4 regions of the Gracilibacillus sp. JCM 18966 genome follow, and region 1 is predicted to be linked to each of the others. Evidence: riboswitches for the same ligand, from Rfam matches in the RefSeq annotation. Region 1 holds a riboswitch; each other region holds the start of a gene.
The links. Region 1 has a riboswitch for thiamine pyrophosphate ahead of thiW (energy coupling factor transporter S component ThiW). Riboswitches for the same ligand answer to the same signal wherever they lie in the genome.

Region 1 (5,089 bases):
ATTTTGTGGGAAGATAATATCGTAGTGAAACAAAGGGAGGAATGAAAATGGTGAAAAGTTTACAATCCACCACAACATTAAACAATGGGGTAGAAATGCCTTGGTTTGGTCTTGGTGTTTTCCAAGTGGAAGATGGAGAAGAAGTCATTAATTCTGTAAAATGGGCTCTCGAACATGGCTACAAGAGTATTGATACTGCCGCCGTCTATAAAAATGAAGAAGGTGTAGGACAGGCCATAAAAGAATCAGGAATTCCTCGCGAAGAACTATTTATCACATCAAAGCTTTGGAACAAAGATCAAGGCTATGAAGAAACGTTACAAGCTTTTGAAACGACGTTACAAAAATTAGGTTTAGATTATTTAGATTTATATTTAATCCATTGGCCAGTACCAAAGCAAAATAAATACAAGGAAACATGGAAGGCGATGGAAAAGCTATATCAGGATGGCAAAATTCGTGCTATTGGTGTAAGTAACTTCAAAGAGCATCACTTGGAGGATTTATTAACTGAGGCAAAGATTGTGCCGATGGTAAATCAAGTAGAATTCCATCCACATCTACAACAAAAAAGCTTACATGAATTTTGTAAAAAGCACAACATACAGCTAGAGGCATGGTCTCCCTTAAAGCAAGGTCAAATATTATCTGATGAGACGATAACTAAAATTGCGAAGCATCATGGAAAATCAACCGCTCAGGTTATTTTACGATGGGATCTACAAAAAGAGGTTGTGACAATTCCGAAATCGGTAAAACAACATCGTATTCATGAAAATGCCGATGTGTTCGATTTTGAATTATCAGAAGAAGAGATGAAATTAATTGCTGATCTGAATAAGGAAGAGCGTATCGGACCAGACCCAGATGATTTTGATAAGAGATAATAAAAAAGAAAGATGCTGGGACATAACTAAATAGAGAGAATCAAAATCCGAACAATATTCTGACTACGCGTAGTCAAAATACGTAGACTCCAGTGGGAACAGCACGAGCTGAAGATCCACTTTGCAAAGCGGTTTTCTTTGCAAAGTTAGCAGATCGCCGTGCCCACGGAAAGCGAAGTATTTTGACGAAGCGATTGCAGTGCAGAAATATTAACGTTCGGATTTTTTCCTTCTTACTAATCTTTTGTCCCAGGCACTTTTTCTTGCAAAATGCTAGGAAGATAAGATATCGTAGTTAATAGATTTAAACACTTAAGGGGGTTTCGAATTGGCTTTTGTAATAACGGAACCTTGTCAGGCAGAAAAAGCTGGTGAATGTACTACTGTTTGTCCAGTTGACTGTATTGTAGAAGGTCCAGATCAATTTTATATAGATCCTGATGTGTGTATTGACTGTGGGGCATGTAAAGCTGTCTGTCCAGTGGATGCCATCGAAGAGGAGTATGATCTTACTCCTGAACAGGAAGTTTTCTTGGAAAAAGCAGAGGCATATTTTGCACGTTAGAAAATTAAAAAGCTAACTTATTCGTTAAAAAAGACGAGTTTCTAACGTAGTAATAGCAAGATGCGACCATCATAAGCATGGTCGCATTTTCTTAATGTTGTTGAAAACCCCTTGCTATGCGAGGGGTTCCGGAAAGCTTTCAGCGTGGGCCAAAAAAGCCTCACTTCATGGTAAGATAAAGTTGGTTTCCCGACCACTAAATCTCACCAAAGAAGGAGGCGAGTCCTATGAAGGACAAGAATAGTTTAGCACACACAACATGGAATTGTAAGTATCATATAGTGTTTGCACCAAAGTACAGAAGGCAAATAATATACGGAAAATACAAAAAAAGCATAGGTCAAATCATACGCGATTTATGTGAACGAAAAGGTGTGATCATACATGAAGCAAATGCTTGTCCGGATCACATCCATATGTTAGTAAGTATCCCACCGAAATTAAGTGTATCTCAATTTATGGGGTATTTAAAAGGGAAGAGCAGCTTGATGATATTTGATCGACATGCCAATTTAAAATATAAATATGGAAATAGAAAATCTTTATGCCGAGGATTCTATGTCGATACAGTGGGACGAAATAGAAAGCAAATACAAGAATACATTAGAAATCAGCTAAAAGAAGATTACATGTCGGATCAATTAACTATATTCGAAGAATTTGATCCGTTTATAGGACAAAAAAATAAGAAGAAGTAGGAGATTCTTTAGAATCAGTGAGTGAATGTGGTGCAAAAGGAGAAACCGTTCGGTGGGCCTTTTAGGCCGAGGCCGGTAATAGAGGCTTCCAGCCGCAGAGCAAACCACCAGTTCACACTGGTGGTTTTGATTTACTTAGAGGAAAGTGGATGGTGTAACAGATTCGTAGTTTTTATCTTTGATAGAATCAAAAGTCCAATTAAAGCACCAGTGACACTACTAACTAAAAAGCCTGGTAGGAAGGCAAGTGCCCCAACAGAAGTGCCCATAAGGAGATAAGCATATGGGACAGATAGAAAGGAACCAACAACACCTGTACCTATCACTTCTCCAACTGCTGCCATTTGTTTCTTACTTGTTAGTCGATAAAGAATTCCTGCAAGTAATGCACCAATCATCCCACCTGGGAATGCTAATAGTGTACCTAGTCCAAGAAGATTTCTCAATAGACCGATCACAAATGCAATCAATAAAGCCGGAATTGGCCCTAGAGTTACGGCTGCCATCACGTTAACGGCATGTTGAACAGGATAGGCTTTGGCGATGCCAGTTGGAAACCATAAAAACTGTGATCCAATCGTTCCAACCGCGACATATACTGCCATCGTTGTAAGTATTAATGTTCTTTTTTTCACAATATTCTCCCCTTATTTTTGTGTATAGAAAACGGTAGTAGAGGGAAAATATAAAAAGCCAGCTCCAAAATGGACCTGGCTTCACATACCAATAGTAAGATCAGCTACTTCCCTCCGCTGGTATAAACCAGATCAGGTCCTTAAGGGTTGAAAAGCACATGTGCTTCTCTCTCAGCCATTCATTGGCACCCCTAGTAGTTATACACGTATAGAATTTAATGAAAATTTTATCATAAGTGGGTGAAAAGTCAATAGGTGATACTAATTACTTTGAATTCGAGATATTTTGTCATATAATTGTAGAATAGAACAACGTGGAGGGGTGATAACATGGAATTAAAAGGTATCCATCATGTATCAGCAATAACTGCTAATGCTAAGGACAATTATCGTTTTTATTCTAACGTGCTTGGGATGAGATTAGTAAAGAAAACGGTAAACCAGGATGACCCCAGTATGTATCATTTATTTTATGCCGATGAACAAGGAAGTCCTGGTACAGATCTTACCTTTTTTGAAATAGCAAGAGCAGGACACACCTATACTGGGAATCAAAGTATTTCACAAACTTCTTTAAGGGTACCAGATGATGAAGCTCTAGCCTATTGGTTAGATCGTTTTCGGCAATTTAAAGTGAATCATGAGGGAATGGGAGAGCAATTTGGGAGAAAGGTAATTCGATTTCGTGATCATGAAAACCAACGATTAGTTTTAGTGTCAGATCAGACCAACCAAGGGGTAGCTTCTGGTATTCCATGGACAAATAGTGCAGTTCCACAAGACAAAGCGATTACAGGTCTTGGGCCTGTTCAATTAACCGTTCCAGATATCTCCCCTACTGCACGAGTATTAACAGAATTATTAGGTTTTCGCCAAGTTGGAAGCTACCCTTCTCGTAATAAAGGGATGCCAGATGTAGAAGTTTTCTCAACTGGAGAGGGTGGAACTGGGGCAGAATTGCATGTAGAGCTAAGCTCAGATTTGCAGAAAGAAAGACCTGGACGTGGAAGTGTGCATCACGTAGCATTACGAGTCGACAACCGAGCAGAATTGGAAAAATGGCACGAAAAAATTCGAAGGGAACGACTACCAAACTCAGGATTGGTGGATCGATACTATTTTCAATCCTTATACTTTCGAGAGCCAAATGGTATTTTAATCGAGTTGGCTACAGACGGACCAGGGTTTGCTACAGATGAAGAAACGGAGCATTTGGGTGAATCTTTAGCTTTACCTCCATTTTTAGAAGACCGTCGAGAAGAGATTGAATCGAGGTTAGAGCCATTGGATACAAAATAGGACAAATGGTAGATCGATAACGGAAATAGATTGGTTATATGAGCACCTCTAATCAGGTGCTTTTTTCTTTTTGGCTGAATAGTATAGTTAATATATAATCGGATCATTGTTCATTAAGAGTTAGTAAGCTATTGTAAATGTAAATGTTTTATATTGTAGAAGAAAAAAGACCTGCGGTAATATGTCAAGATACAAAATAAAAAAGATTTAGATATCAAGGTGCAATTTTGTTAAAAAAGGCAATAGGAAACTAGACCATTAATCAAATGTAAATTAATGGTAATTACACAAGGGTTGTAGAAGCTACTTTCTAAGCTTCATGTTTCACGCTCCCTTGTGGCGTGTAGATTTGATGGTTGCGTAGTAGCGCATCCACCAAACGCACTAATTTTCTAGCGGTTAAGACGAGTGCTCTTTTATGTTGGTGTTTCGGTACTTCACGGTATTTCTTCTCGTAATAAGCTTGGTATTCAGGTACATGCCTTCTCACCGAGTTGGCGGCTTCAACAAGGTAATAACGCAAATACTGATTCCCGTTACGAGATAAGGAAGTATCATCTGCCGTAAACCTGCCTGATTGGTGTTTTCGCCAGTATAGTCCTGCATATTTGGCTATTTTGGCCTCTGCTTCAAATCGTTCAATCTGACCGATTTCTGCGATGATACCAGCAGCGAATACAGGTCCAATTCCGGGTGTGGATTGCAGGGTATTGGGTAAGCCAGCCATGATTTTAGTGATCGCTTTATCGATTTGCTTGATTTGTGCCTTCATGGTGCGAATCAGCTCAATAATAGTGCCCAAGATGAGATCAATCGAGTCTTCCACTACCTTATCCAAACGATAGGAAGAACGTACTGCTTTTTGAATGGACTTGGCCACTTTTTCAGGGTCGTGAAAACCATTTTTACCTTTGGTTTGGAGGTAATCAGCTAGGTCTTCGATCGACATCTGAGCGAGTTCTTCCAGGCTATATTTTTCAAAGAATAAGTCCATCATAGCTTGTC
Region 2 (5,089 bases), 270 kb from region 1:
AGACTACATTGATCTGCTACAAATGCCGCATGTCTGCCCCCTTCTATGACCGCAGGATTAATTGTAGTTGTTCCTTTTCTAAAGCCTGGATATTGTTTGGTTTCTGCCCACTCTTGCTCCAAATCTTGTAAGCTCGCAATAATTTTCATCATTTTTTCTATTGCACTTGCACCCTCGGATGTTTGTAAGATAGCTGCACGCATTCCGTCATGAAAAACTTCCTTGCTTTTTACAGTAATCCATCCAGTGATTACACCTCCTTGACCATGGATTTTTCGATCACTTCCATCGACAACTAGTGCAAAATCGGCAGTATAACCTTTTTCCAGACAGGATAATGTCCCTGCTTCTCCTACCTCTTCACCGATCACCGTTTGAATCTGTAAGTCTCCTTTTAATGAGATACCTTGCTCATTTAATAGTTTCATTGCGAACAAAGTAGCAGCAATTGCTCCCTTCATGTCGGAAACACCACGACCATAGACGAAGCCAGCCTTCTCTGTCAATTCAAATATCGGCACTGTCCAATCTGCTTTATCCCCAACATCAGCAACATCCACATGACCATTTATAATCAAGCTATTGTATGAACTACTTTCCTCACCTTTTTTCACTGCAACCATATTAGGATCCTGTGGAAAGACATCCCACCTCGTTGTATCAAATCCTTCCTTTTCTAGAAAATTGGCGATATAGGACTGAATTCCTTCTGTATTTCTAGCTGGTGGGCTAACAGTAGGAAAGCTAATCAATTTTGCTAATATTTCTTTTAACTCCTGCGCGTGTTCATCGACTAAATCAATCATAAGCTATTCCTCCTAATTTAGGCTTACTGGCCAATCTTCTCGTTTTTCTACCATATCCCAGAACATATATTCAAACTGACTTGTTCGAATGACAATCTCTTCTAGTCTAGTTAAATCCTCTTCTGATTTTCCTTTTGCCATTTTGTTCATTAAATGTTTGCAATTCTCTGCAAGCTCTGTAAATTCGGGAGATTGATACATCTTCACCCAGCTACTATAAAAATTTTCATCTAATGCTCCTGGCCATGTTGCTAGTGATTTACCGATAAAATTATAACTCCATTCACACGCAAGTACCGATGCGACGACATTCTCTATCCCTCCACGCTGAGATACATTTAGCATATAGCTAGTGTAGGCAGTAGTAATAGCGGAAGGTTCTGTGGACTCGAGATCCTCTCTGGTTATACCAAAATCAGCCGCATATTTTCTGTGTAAATCCATTTCAAGATCAAGCACACCGTGTAGTAGCTTGGCAAATATAGTCATCGTTTCTAAGTCTTCTGCCTTCGCACTCCCTAATGCGAATAGTCTCGAATAATCCATTAAATAGACATAATCCTGCTTTAACCAATGCTTAAACTTATCCTGCTCTAAAGTACCGTTTCCAAGGCCTTTCACAAAAGGATGCTCTAAGTAAGAGCTCCAAATTGGTTCCACCTTTTTCCAAAGATGATCCGTAAATAATTGATTCAATTTATTTCCTCCTCTTTATTTCCGACTAGGCGGTAACATCCCGTGACAAACCAAAAAACCCATCACCAATGTAAGGAGATGGGTTGAACATACATAGCCAATGATTCGTCTATGCACAAACTGCCAATTCCACTTCCCTACGCTAGTGTTAACTAGATCAGGTTCAAAGGGTCGATCAAATCTCTCAGCACCTACATGCTCCCCTAGTCGAATCTACTTATTTTTTTATTCCCTACCAGTATAAGACATCGATTATAGAATGACAAATTAATTGGAAATAAGGAGGTCACTTAGTCGTGTAGCACATCCTCGCTCTTTATCTTATCATGAATCACGAGCCTACCCTGTTCAGGACCTAACAGACTACACATGTCGATAATGTGATCTTGTCCTTCTCACTAACCTGGACATCTGCTTGCATTGTTGATTTATTCTTTACTAATCACAAGTAATCTCTGTATTCCTTATCATTCGCCAACTCTGTTTGTAGATAATAAAAATCTGTTGTTCATTATAAATGCTGAGTGTAAAGTCTTCGTAAATAACTAGTAAAGAATTATTTATTTTTACAAACTATGTAATAATTTTACTTTTTATTAATGACAATTTGTAAATTTACTAAATATAATCCGAAAGACCAGCAATTAATGCAACCAATTTAAATAGGAAAGAAGGAGATTTTGGGGTATATTACAATAAATCCAAATTTATCTATCTAAGTATTGTAAGTGGAACAAATGACTAATTTTCAAATTATCAATAAATATCATTGCTTTTCGAATAATTACATGCTATTATTTAAATATTTTGAAAATAAAAATAAAAGCTTAACATTTCATATAAATGAAACATTAATTGTTGCGGAGGTTATTATGTCATCACGAAACACAACAAGTATTATCACGATAGGATTTATGCTTTTCGCATTATTTTTTGGTGCGGGTAATTTAATTTTCCCACCATTATTAGGACAAGCTGCTGGAGAAAACCTATTTCTAGCAAACCTAGGCTTTCTATTTACAGGTGTCGGATTGCCGGTGCTCACCGTCCTAGCACTTGCTATTTCAGGAAAAGAGAGCTTACAGTCATTAGCAAGTCGGGTACACCCAATATATGGTCTTATTTTCACTGTCACTTTATATTTAACTATTGGTCCCTTTTTTGCTCTACCGAGAACCAATACCGTTGCATATGAAATGGGCATTGCGCCTTTTTTCGGTAACCAGACAAGTAATGTTGCCTTACTTATTTTTACGATCGTATTCTTTGGCTTCACACTATATTTTTCCTTACAATCGAAGAAACTAATCGATATAATCGGAAAAGTGTTAACTCCACTCCTATTAGTGGTAATTGCCTTATTAATTATAGTTTCCTTTCTAAATCCAATTGGAGAAATCCAACCACCGACAGATGCTTATATCTCGAACAGTTTTTTCACAGGCTTTCAAGAAGGCTATTTAACGATGGATTTGTTGGCTGCCTTTGTTTTTGGAATTATTATTATTAATGCGATGAAGGACATCGGTTATAGCACGAAAAAGCAGCTAATCATCTCGACATCGAAAGCTGCACTAATTGCAGCACTTCTTCTAGGTATTGTCTACTCTTCACTTGCATACCTTGGCGCAATTAGTGTCGAAGAAATCGGCTATATGGAGAATGGTGGTTCAATATTAGCTGCTGCCTCTGCTTTTTACTTTGGTTCGTATGGAAAAATCATTCTCGGAGTAATTGTCGTTGCAGCCTGTTTAACAACAAGTATTGGTCTAGTAACGTCTTGTGCATCCTATTTTCATCAAATCATACCTAAAATTTCCTATTCAATCTGGGCGATTATTTTTACAATACTCGGTGCCGTCATTTCTAACTTTGGACTTACGACCATTATTGAGTTCTCTGTTCCAGTTTTATCGATGCTTTATCCAATGGCAATGTGTTTGATGATCTTAACATTTCTCCATCCTCTCTTTAAAGGAAAAAAAGAAATATATCAAGCTAGTATATTATTTACCTTTATTGTTTCATTGTTCGATGGATTAAATGCTGCAGGGCTGAAAATTGTGGCAGTGAATGATTTATTTCAAACAATTCTCCCTCTATATAATCAAGGTCTAGGGTGGATAGCTCCAGCAATTGTTGGGGGCATAATAGGATATGGTTGTAGTGTGATCAAAAAAGACGTTTCTTAATGGACAAGAAGCTTCTCAATAGTTTTTTACTTATGAGAAGCTCCTTTCTTTTATTAATTTAAATTTCTCGCAATTTCGTCTTTAATGATTACTTCTGCAGTCTCTAGTTCCTCTATTTTCTCAGCAAATTGTGGTAAATACTCTTTATGAGCGAGCAATAATTCATCTAACACACGTTTTGCCGTTTCTCCACTAGGTATTAGAGGATTGATGATAAATGCTTGCAATAATACGCCATAATCACCTGTCACTGCTGCCTTTTCTACACAAAGTTCCATGCTTTTCATTAGCTGCAACCAGCCTTTTTCTGCCGGTTCAAAGGATCCAAAGGCGATTGGTCGTGCACCTGCAGCACCAATATAAGCAGATACTTCCACTACATCATCTGGGGCAAGATCAGGCACAGCTCCATTATTTTTCGTAGACACGACGATTTGTGTATTTTTATTTGCATAAATAGACGCAATGGTTTCACAAGCAGCATCTGAATAGTATGCCCCTCCACGTTTCGTCAACTGCTCCGGTTTATCATGTAGATTAGGATCTTTATACAATTCGAATAACTCTGCTTCTGTTTGTTTGACTTGTTGAGCCCTTGTTCCTATATTCGGATCATTGTATTCTCCTAGCATGTGATTTAACATCTCATCATAGCGGTAATAGTAACGGTGATAACCACATGGGATTAAATTCATTTGCTTTAATTGTTCTTTAAAGTAAGCAACGTCAAAGATATTTGCTGGAGTTCCGTTTTCTTCCTCATACAGCTTATCAATTATTTGAGAAGTTACATCATTTCCTTCTAAATCTTGGACTCGATGCCAATGAAAATGATTAATCCCAGCGAATGAATACACTAGTTCGTCTGTAGTTTTGCCAATTAATTTTGGTTCCTCCATCATCGCCATAACAGGTACATTGCATAAACCTATTACCTTTTCCCATTTTCCATAACGAATAATAGCATCTGTTACCATACCACTTGGATTAGCAAAATTAACTAACCAAGCATCTGGACATAATTCCTTCATATCTTCGACAATGCTTAGAATAACAGGAATAGTTCTTAATGCTTTAAAGATTCCACCTGCACCATTCGTTTCTTGACCTATCATCCCATAAGATAGAGGAATCCTCTCATCCTTAACACGAGCATTCAGTTGTCCTACTCTGAATTGAGTGGTGACAAAATCTGCATCCTTCAACGCCTCACGTCGATCTATGGTTAAACGAACCTTCACATCATAAGGAGATGCGTCCCACATCCTTTGTGCCATCTCGCCTACTATTTCAAGCTTTTCTTTCCCTGCTTCTATATCAACAAGCCATATCTCTCTTATTGGCAGTTCATCATACCTTCTAATAAAACCTTCCATTAATTCTGGAGTATAACTG
Region 3 (5,089 bases), 960 kb from region 1:
AGTCTCTACCATGATAAATTCTAAAGGATAGATATCTATTATCCTTTGAATTTCTTTTTCATAAACACAATCTGGTGTGACAGAAATACGATATTGGTTCTTAATCATCCGCTTCATCGTATCGCCAGAGCCTTTGAACCAATGAAAATGTGCTTTATTGTGACCATGTTTTTCTAATAGGTCGCACACAATGTCAGCATCCTCATATACAGCATGAAGCACAATCGGTAAATGATATTCTTTTGCCAAATTGATAAATCTCTCCAAAATATGAATATATGGATTTATATCTAACGTTGGACGTTCTTTTTTTAGATAATAAGGTAAACCCACTTCTCCAATTGCGACTATAGAATGATGGTGTTTTCTGATTAACTCTTCCAATTCAGCTAGTTCTTTCTCATCTGGCAATGACTGCTCTGGGTGCCATCCTAAAGCAGGAAAAACTAGCTTGTTTTTCTGAGATAATGACAATACTTTTTTGCAAGATGCTAAGTCACTTGAAATGGCGATAAGACCTGCAATCCTTTTATCCTTTAAGTCCTTTAGGATAGTTTCCCGTTCTTCCTTTCTATACCAGTCAAGGTGAATATGTGCATCAATCATCAGTTTATGAGCCCCTTAATATTCTGTAAATTCGTTTCTTTATTTCTAATAATTCAGGTGATAAAAGTAAGCGAGCTGTTCGAGGTCGTTCAAAAGGGATATGAACCTCTTCGGTTACTTTTGCTGGGCGTTCGCCTAAGACTAGAATGCGATCGGATAAAAAGATTGCTTCTTCAATATTATGTGTAACAAATAAAACCGAAGGACGTTCTTCCTCCCAGATGGATAATAGCCATTTCTGCATATCTACCCTAGTAAACTCATCTAGCGCAGAAAAAGGTTCGTCTAGACAAATAAAGGATTGTGGACTTAATAAGCTTCTAACAAAAGCTACTCGTTGCTGCATCCCGCCAGAAAGCTGATGAGGATAAGCATCAATATAATCATGAAGTCCTGCACGTTTTAACATTTTCTTTGCCTTTCGTTTATCAGGTCTTTCAAAAAGCTCTGCGGCCAATACTACATTTTCAAGAATCGTACGCCACGGAAAAAGGGAAGGACTTTGAGGCATATAGCTAATGGCACCTTTCTTTCCGATAATATTTTCTCCGTTTAAGAGAATGGTTCCTTGATCTGGCTCATACAAGCCTCCAATTAAATGAAAAATCGTACTCTTTCCACTTCCAGATGGACCTAGTAATGACACAAATTCTCCTTCATTTACCACTAGATTCAAATCTTGAATAATGGTATGTGGTTCAAAGCTTTTCGTTAAGTGATTAATTTGTAATGTGCTCAAGCCTACCCCTCCTTTCTCCATTTGATCAAAGCTTTTTCACAGATTAAAATGATCGCAAAAAAGAATAAGCATAATATCATGATAAATAATATCGCTACAAATACTCTATCTGTTCGGAATGAGGAGGATGCTAATGTCATATAAACCCCAATACCTTGATTGGCTCCTAACCATTCTGAGATGACGGCCCCCATCACACTATAGGTTGCTGAAATCTTTAGTCCTGAAAATATAGCAGGCAAAGCGTGTGGTAGCTCTAACTTTCTAAAAATCTGTTGCTTGGTCGCACCTGCCATTTTCATATAATGAATAAGCTCTGGCGAAGTTTGTCTCAATCCATCAATCGTAGCTACTGCAATCGGAAAAAAACACACAAGGATTATAATCAATAGCTTTGGTGTCATGCCAAAACCAAACCAAATCACGAGTAGTGGTGCCAACACTATAATTGGAACATTTTGTGAAAGGATCATAATTGGATATACTGCTTCTCTCACCTTTGGCAACAAATGTAGAATAACCGCTACCGTTAGTCCAACCACTATCCCCATAACCAAACCGAGTATCGTTAGTTGAATTGTTGAGAAGATATGATGACTATAGTTCGGCCAGTTGTTAAGTGCCTCCTGTATAATGACAGTGGGTGCTGGTAGTATCCAATCTGGTATTTGAAAGATTCTCGTCGATAGCTCCCAGATAAAAAGCATTATCGCAATCACTGAGATAGGAAGCCATGATTTTTTTATCATGTGCTTAACACCGTCCTTACTCTGTTATGTTGTTTCCACTACTTTAGTGATATTTCTCTGTTAATTTTTCCATAGACGCCTGATTGTCCGCCCTTGTATAAATTTTAATTTGGGATATGTTGCTCGTACAGCCCATATCTAGCATACGTTGATTCATTTTTTCAATAATCACTAGTAGTGCAGATAGCTCCCCTTCCATTGTTGTTTCTAATGGATTCACTTGGTACTTCACTCCAGCAGCCTCGATTACCTCAATTGCTGCATCTACAAATGGAATCACATCTTCCCCATTTGGTGTTTTCGGGATAATTTGAATACTCACTAATGCATTTGCCATTTTTCTCTCTCCTTTTTATTCAGGTAAAAATTCATTTGTAAACGCTGATTCTACGTCTAGCTCCCTTTCTAATAGACCATTTTCGAACATCCAATCAGAATAATTTCTCCAAACCTCTGGACGTTGTTCTCCCCATCTTGTAGCATCGTCCTGATATTTTGGAGAGAGCCATTCTTGACTTGCTTTTACCAATTCTGGGTCTAAATCGGGTACTTTATCTATTAATATATCTGCTGCTTCAGCTGGATGACTGATAGCATATTGATAACCCTTAGTTACTGCTGCTAACAATGAACGAACCGTTTCAGAATTCTCTTCTAGCATTGTTTCATTTGTTGTGATAACAGGAGTATAGTAATCTAGTTTTTCTGAATAATCGGTTAAGTAGAGCATATCTAGGTCGATACCACGAAGCTCTGCTTCAACACCAGTCCAACCATAGTAAATCCATGCAAAATCTACATCTCGCTCAACTGCAGTAAAAAAGTCGGTATTGCCAATATTCGTAATGGTAACATCATCTACGGATGCACCCTCTTGTTTCATCAAGGAATCGATTACTGCTGATTCCACTGGTGCACCCCAGCCTCCATATGTCTTTTCGGCAAAATCGGCAGGGGATTGGATTCCTTTCTCTACTGGGGCTGCAAAACCAGAAGTATTATGTTGAATAACAGCTGCTATCGATACAATCGGAATATCCTGTACTCTTGCTTCAGTAACCGCCTCCTGTGCACTTATTCCAAAATCGGCCTTCCCTGCAGCTACCGTTTGATCAGCACCTGCTTCACCCGGAAGCACAATATTGACATTTAATCCCTCTTCCTCAAAATAACCCTTTGCTTGGGCGACATATAATCCGGTATGATTTGTATTCGGTGTCCAATCCAAAACAAACGTGACTTCTGTTAAATTCTGTTTGTCTGTTTGAGAAGAGTCTTGGCCACATCCTGTTAACATAAAAAACATACATGCTAAGACAACTAATAGTTTGTTCAATTTGATTTCCCCCTTATGTCGTTTTTAAGGGATACATATAGAAAAAGCGCTCTAGACAGAAGCCTAGAGCGCATATAGATTCATAATTCCATATGTTCCCTACGCTGGTGCTAACCAGATCAGGTTCTAAGGGTCAGTATCTTCCGGATACAATCTCAACTGGCAACACCAGTCCCCCTACATGTCCATATCTTATTGCTATCACATTCATACTTTGACATATTTATCGTAATTATTCAAGTTTTGTGTACTTCATTGGAGATATGAAAAAAACGAGGCATTCTCTCTACTTTAACAAGTACCTAGTTTTTTTTACTTGTTACCTTAAAAAACTTGGTCGATGCTTCTGCTGTGTAGAAATTTTATATCTTCCTAACGTGCAAAAAAAAGCAGACCTTCATTGCTGAAGATCTGCCTTCTACAATTATGATTGAACTATTTTTGAAGCTACTTCCACTACACGAGTTGCTTGGTGCTTCACTGCTGCTTCTACATCCTCCAGCATTTTACCATCTGGAGTTTGTGTGACACTAGTTCCATAAGGGTTTCCGCCTGCCCCATAGATACATTCATTTGTATATCCAGGAGGGACGATGATCGCACCCCAGTGCATCATAGAGGTATATAAATGTAATAAGGTTCCCTCATGACCACCATGCGCATTAGAAGCAGAAGACATGGCTGTTACTACTTTATTCATCGTTTTTCCTGCAGCCCATAATCCGCCTTGTGAATCAATAAATTGCTTCATTTGAGATGGAACATTTCCAAATCTAGTCGGAATACTGAAAATAATCGCATCTGCCCATTCTATATCATCAGAGGTTGCTACAGGGACATGTTGAGTTTCCTCTAAATGCTGTTTCCAAGCTGGATTAGAAGCTACTGCAGCCTCTGGCGCCGTCTCTTGCGCACGCACCACTCTTACCTCAGCATCTGCTGCTTTCACCGCTTCTGCTGCCCAATTAGCAAGTTGATAATTGGTTCCAGTTGAACTATAATAAATTACTGCTACTTTTACCATATCCTAAAACTCCTTCTTTCCTTCCTTTTTGCATGCCTAGTTCAAACTTCTAGGCCTACATAGCATATCAAGTAATTATCTCTAATTCAAGACAATTGCTTATGACTAAGTGGAACTATCCGAACAGGCTTTCAACAAGTAAAGAAATAATAACCATTAGGAAATATTTAAGCATATAATCTTAATATTTCCTAATGGTTAACTTTCATTAATAATGAAGCGCTTGTTCCAAAACCTCTAGATTTCGTTCCATTAATGTGAAATAATTCTCTTCCTTCTCTATATCTTCTTCCGTTAATACAGATAAATTGTGTAATTGGAGTGACTCAATATTAGCTTCATTTTGAATCACCTTTGCAACTTTAGGCTCTACATTTTGCTCAAACAACAAATATTTAATTCCTTTCTCATCAATTTGATGAATAATTTCTTCCAGCTGCTTTTGTGATGGTTCATCGGTTGGTGATAATCCAGAAATCGCAATTTGTTCTATTCCATAGCCTTGTTCCCAATATCCGTATGCAGCATGTGTTACTAGGATTTCTTTGTTGTCAGATTGTTCTAATTGCTCATGGAAGCTTTGATCAAGTGCTGTTAGCCTTTCTTCTAAATCTTGAAAGTTTTCTTCATAGCTT
Region 4 (5,089 bases), 1.6 Mb from region 1:
CAATCACATGCTCGATTTTATGCTCAACAATGATCACGGTTTTGTCTCTAGCAACCCTTTGCATCGTTTCCCAAACCTGTGCCGTCCCTTCTAGATCAAGCATGGCAGTCGGTTCATCTAGAAATATTGTATTTGGCTGTAATGCTAGAATGCAAGCAATGGCAAGCCTTTGTTTCATACCACCAGATAACCTTTCTATTTTAATATGGACATCTTCTAGTTCTAATCCGACCTCTACTAGGTAACGATGTAATAATTCCTTCATTTGATCATGCGGTATCCCGAGATTTTCTAGCACAAAACCAAGCTCTTCATCGACATAAGGCATACAAAATTGAGAATCTGGATCTTGAAAGACAAAACCCCAGGAATTTGAGAGCTCTCGTGATGTATATTTAATGGGGATTTCCATCGATTTTGGTACCAACCCTGATAAAATTTTTAATAAAGTCGATTTTCCCGATCCTGAAGGACCAAGGATGAGTACTTTCTCCCCTTTTCGAATGGAGAGAGAGAAATCCTTAAATAAAAAGGATTCCTCTTCAGGAAATTTTACACGTAGTTTTTCGATAGCAATGGTACTCATTCTTTCACCTAATCTCCTCATCTAGCGCTTCGTAATGCTTGTTGGACAATGGTCGAACTAGTCTTGTTACACCCGTTTTTTCTAATGCCTTTACAAGGTAGTATGCAAAGATTCCTGTGATTACGATAGACCCCAATATTCTAGCAAAAACGAGCAAACTCAGATTCCATAAAGCTAATTCCGTGATATACCCATAATAAATATCGAGCCATAAAGAGCCGATTGCCGCACCAACTGCAGCTAAGCACATGACCAAAATATGATAGCTTCGGTAACGGAAAATAGCGAATATTATTTCACAACCAAGACCTTGAACGAGGCCGTATAATAATAATGAAATACCCCATTGACCACCAAATAAGAATTCTCCTTGTGCTGCAGCCAATTCTGCTAACAAAGCGACGCCAGGCTTACGAATAATTAAAAATGCAACGGTTGCCGCCATAAACCACATTCCGTACAGTAATTGATCGATATGTAAGCCTAAAACCGAAACCGCGCTATAGAGCGGTCCCCAGATTTTATATATGACACTGAAGACTAATGCAATAACAACTGTAACAAGAATATCGGTAAGTGTTAGCTTTTTAAACATATTTTCCCTCTTTTCTTCCTATTGATTGCCAGGATTCAAGTTGATAGGCCATCTCCCAGAACATAAGTTCATAACGACTACTTATGACAAAGTGCTGTTTCATTCTTTCTAGATCTGAATCTGTAACGGATAAAGCAATTTCATCTAACCGATTAATTTGTTCCTCCACTGACCGCTTGAACCACTCTCCGCCATAAGTAGAAATCCATTTTTGATAAACAGGATGATCTGGAGTACAATTCTTCAAAACCTCTCCAACCTCATAATAAAGCCAATAACACGGTAGAATAGCTGCAATCACATCCCCTAAATGCCCGTCATATGCTGCTCGATATAAATGAGAGGTGTAGGCATAAGCAGTTGGAGAAGGCTGAAATGCTTTGATCTCTTCCTCCGTAATCCCTAAAATCTCTGTAAATGATTCATGTAACGCATGTTCTGCTTCATAAGTGCTTTGGGCATGTGCGGCCATTCGGTTTGTCGTTTCAAAAGAATTTGCTTTAGCTGCACCGAGTGCTTGAACTTTTGCAAAATGGGATAAATAATAAGCATCCTGTAGGACATAGTACTTAAAGTTCTCTACCGGTAATGTTCCCTCTCCAATTCCTTGGACAAATGGATGCTGGAAGCTCTCCTGCCAAATAGGGTCTACTTCCTTTCTTAGTTTTTCTGAAAATTTCATTTTTCTTCTCCTCCCAGGAAACACAAAAACCACTATCCTACCAAATACGTAAGGATAGTGGTTATACCTGCAGAAAATAACGGATATCGTACCACTTCCCTACGCTGGTATAAACCAGATCAGGTTCTAAGGGTCTTAAAGTAAAACTTTAATCTCAGTCTTTAAAAGACACCCCTAGTGGAATGCGTTTTTATTTAATTCGTGTATAACTATATCAAATTTTTCCAGTTTGTCAAGCTATTCTTTAAATTTGTTTCATTAAGAGAGAATCCATTATTTTCTATTCATCTTTTAAACTTTTTATCTATTGCATCTATGGATAAACTTTGTTATAGTAGTAACCAACATTTAAAACAATTGAATAGTTTGAGAATAGAGGTGCAATGACCATTAGTATGTAATCGGAGGAGATGTCGCCTGTGATGATTACAGAAAGGGGGATTTGCCGAAGTGATTAGGAATGCATCATCTTAGTCACTGGTCCTTCATTTAAGAAATGTCGGGCTGTCATATAGTCGAAGAAGCTATATGGAGGGCTATCTCACGCATCATTATCAAATAACGGTGCAACAATGATACCCTTTCATTGTTGCATTTTTTGCTGTCTAACCTGATAGTAATTAGGCGAAAACTTAATGATCTGTTATTAGTTTTCCAAAAAGGTTTGATGATGGGATAAGCTCTATTCATTTTACGTAGCGAAATTGTTTTAAAAATATGAATAGAGGTGAAGGCTAAAATGAATTTTGGACGTGTCGTAACAGCAATGGTCACACCATTTGATCAAAACGGACAAATTGATTTTAACAAAGCAGAACATTTAATTAATTATTTAATTAGTAATGGAACAGAAGGATTAGTAGTCGCTGGTACTACAGGAGAATCACCAACATTATCCAAAGACGAAATTCTTTCTCTCCTTCAATTTACTGTAAAAGTTGTGAATAAACGGATTCCTGTTATAGCAGGTACTGGTTCGAATAATACACAAGCATCCATCGAGTTAACAAAACAAGCCGAAATGCTAGGTGTCGATGCCGTAATGCTTGTTACTCCGTATTACAACAAGCCATCACAGGCTGGGATGTATGCACACTTTGAAGCTATCGCTAAAGCAACTACCTTACCAGTTATGTTATATAACATTCCAGGACGTTCGAGTGTGAATCTATTACCTGAAACTATTATTGAATTAGCCAAAATCAAAAACATAGTAGCTGTAAAAGAAGCTAGTGGTGATTTAGATGCCATGACGAGAATCATTCATGAAACATCTGAAGATTTTTCTCTTTATAGTGGAGATGATAGTCTAACACTACCAATGCTTGCAATAGGTGGAAGAGGAATTATCTCGGTTTCCTCCCATATTATTGGGAATGAAATGAAGGAGATGATTACACAATATCAAACAGGGAACCCGAAGAAGGCAGCACGTCTACATCAAGAGCTATTACCGATCATGAAAGCATTGTTTAAAGCACCAAATCCCGTACCCGTTAAATCAGCATTAGCCATGCTTGGAATGGATGTTGGCTCCGTAAGACTTCCACTCATACCTTTAGACGAAGAAGAATTGAATACATTACATCAGGATTTACATTATCTGCAAAAGAATTATTTTGTAGGATAAAGGATCTATTGGACATAAAAATACTCCCCTCAAGTAACAGATTTTTTATTTTTAACCTGTCTACTTAAAGGGGAGCATATCATTCATGATTGTGGCTTTTTCGTTTGATTTATTTTTCGATGTAATTGTTTTATCACTTCTGCTAACAAGATTGTTCTAGGTAAGAATGAATCTATTTCTAAATATTCATCCTCACGGTGTGCATTTCCACCCACTGGTCCCAATCCATCAACCGTTGGTATTCCGATCGCCGCAGTAAAAGAAGCATCTGAACCACCACCAGTTTCGGTGTCTGTTATCTTTATGTGAAGCTCATCCCCTACCTTGCGGATAATACGAAGAAGACTTTCGGTTTTCGCCGTTTTCTCCATTGGAGGACGGTTAATCTCCCCTTCTAATCGTACCTTTGTTCCTTCAATATCTGCATGAGAGGTAATGTCTTCTATCTTCTGCTCAATTTGATCCGCTTGCTCCTGTTTTCGAAATCTTACATCAATCTCCGCAGAAGCATGGTCAGATATAGTATTAACAGAGCTACCTCCTTCAATGATCCCGACATTGACATGAATACCTTTCTCTTCATCGGTAATATCATGTAATTGAATAATTTTATGAGCAAGCTCCTCTATCGCACTTCTCCCTTTTTCTGGTTCGATACCAGAATGAGCTGCCTTCCCAAATACCTCCAATGTATAATGAGCCTTCCCTCTTCTAGCTGACACAATAGCACCATTTTTTCGAGCTGGCTCCATCACTAAAGCAAATTTTTTATCCTTGGCATGGGATTCAATCAACGATTTCGAAGTAACTGAACCAATTTCTTCATCACTAGTTAATAATATTTCTACATCATAGAAGGCCTTACTTTTTATTTCCTTCAAAGCTTTCATTGCAAAATAGACAGCAACGAGACTTGCTTTCATGTCAATAACACCAGGTCCATATGCACGGTTGTCTTTCACTAGAAATGGACGCAATTTTGCCGTTCCTTTTTCAAAAACTGTGTCCATATGTGTAATAATTAGGATAGTTGGTTTATGTTGTTGGGAAGCCCTTACAACTAAATGGTTTCCATAATCAGCTTCCGGAAATACATTAACCTCTAGCCCTAAGGCTCGATATAATGTTGCCATTAATGCCCCTATCCTATCCACCCCTGCTTTGTCAGAAGTCCCACTATCTATATTGACCAATTGTTCTAGTAAATAAAGCATATTTTCTTGTTGTTTTTCTAAATAATCGTTCATCCTATACCCTGACTTTCCACTTATAATAAGAAAATAATACTATAACCACTACAAAATTGCTATACTATTCTTAAAATCAATTTATGGAGAGGAAGGTTCATATGGAAATTTACGTGGATGCAGATGCATGCCCTGTTGTGGATACGATATTAGAGGAAGTAATAGGAAAGAATATAACCGTTCATTTAGTTCGAAGCTACAGCCACTACAGCCACCAAGACTATCCGTCTTTTGTTAAGGTAACCTATGTTGACACAGGTTCTGATGCAGTGGACTACCGAATCATAGGCATGGCAAAAGCGAAGGATATCATAGTAACACAAGATTATGGTCTTGCTGCTTTAGGATT

Region 2: linked by a shared signal. The riboswitch ahead of tenA (thiaminase II) and the one ahead of thiW (energy coupling factor transporter S component ThiW) in region 1 are both predicted to bind thiamine pyrophosphate.
Region 3: linked by a shared signal. The riboswitch ahead of ACZ5N5_RS12475 (ABC transporter substrate-binding protein) and the one ahead of thiW (energy coupling factor transporter S component ThiW) in region 1 are both predicted to bind thiamine pyrophosphate.
Region 4: linked by a shared signal. The riboswitch ahead of tenA (thiaminase II) and the one ahead of thiW (energy coupling factor transporter S component ThiW) in region 1 are both predicted to bind thiamine pyrophosphate.

Annotation. Positions count from the first base shown of each region.
Region 1 is NZ_AP043883.1:1,638,405-1,643,493, forward strand. It holds gene ACZ5N5_RS07905 (aldo/keto reductase) at 48-887, shown strand; gene ACZ5N5_RS07910 (DUF362 domain-containing protein) at 1,216-1,452, shown strand; gene tnpA (IS200/IS605 family transposase) at 1,680-2,150, shown strand; gene thiW (energy coupling factor transporter S component ThiW) at 2,282-2,755, opposite strand; TPP riboswitch at 2,878-2,988, opposite strand; gene ACZ5N5_RS07925 (ring-cleaving dioxygenase) at 3,116-4,084, shown strand; gene ACZ5N5_RS07930 (IS110 family RNA-guided transposase) at 4,395-5,089, opposite strand, start outside.
Region 2 is NZ_AP043883.1:1,912,966-1,918,054, reverse strand. It holds gene ACZ5N5_RS09225 (acetylornithine deacetylase) at 1-806, opposite strand, end outside; gene tenA (thiaminase II) at 819-1,502, opposite strand; TPP riboswitch at 1,620-1,717, opposite strand; gene brnQ (branched-chain amino acid transport system II carrier protein) at 2,375-3,694, shown strand; gene ACZ5N5_RS09210 (6-phospho-beta-glucosidase) at 3,748-5,089, opposite strand, start outside.
Region 3 is NZ_AP043883.1:2,599,737-2,604,825, reverse strand. It holds gene ACZ5N5_RS12495 (TatD family hydrolase) at 1-606, opposite strand, end outside; gene ACZ5N5_RS12490 (ABC transporter ATP-binding protein) at 611-1,345, opposite strand; gene ACZ5N5_RS12485 (ABC transporter permease) at 1,348-2,094, opposite strand; gene ACZ5N5_RS12480 (MTH1187 family thiamine-binding protein) at 2,138-2,431, opposite strand; gene ACZ5N5_RS12475 (ABC transporter substrate-binding protein) at 2,447-3,391, opposite strand; TPP riboswitch at 3,510-3,619, opposite strand; gene wrbA (NAD(P)H:quinone oxidoreductase) at 3,855-4,454, opposite strand; gene ACZ5N5_RS12465 (metal ABC transporter solute-binding protein, Zn/Mn family) at 4,663-5,089, opposite strand, start outside.
Region 4 is NZ_AP043883.1:3,271,387-3,276,475, forward strand. It holds gene ACZ5N5_RS15895 (ABC transporter ATP-binding protein) at 1-586, opposite strand, end outside; gene ACZ5N5_RS15900 (ECF transporter S component) at 591-1,181, opposite strand; gene tenA (thiaminase II) at 1,174-1,863, opposite strand; TPP riboswitch at 1,943-2,049, opposite strand; lysine riboswitch at 2,229-2,410, shown strand; gene dapA (4-hydroxy-tetrahydrodipicolinate synthase) at 2,603-3,493, shown strand; gene ACZ5N5_RS15915 (M20 family metallopeptidase) at 3,577-4,740, opposite strand; gene ACZ5N5_RS15920 (YaiI/YqxD family protein) at 4,842-5,089, shown strand, end outside.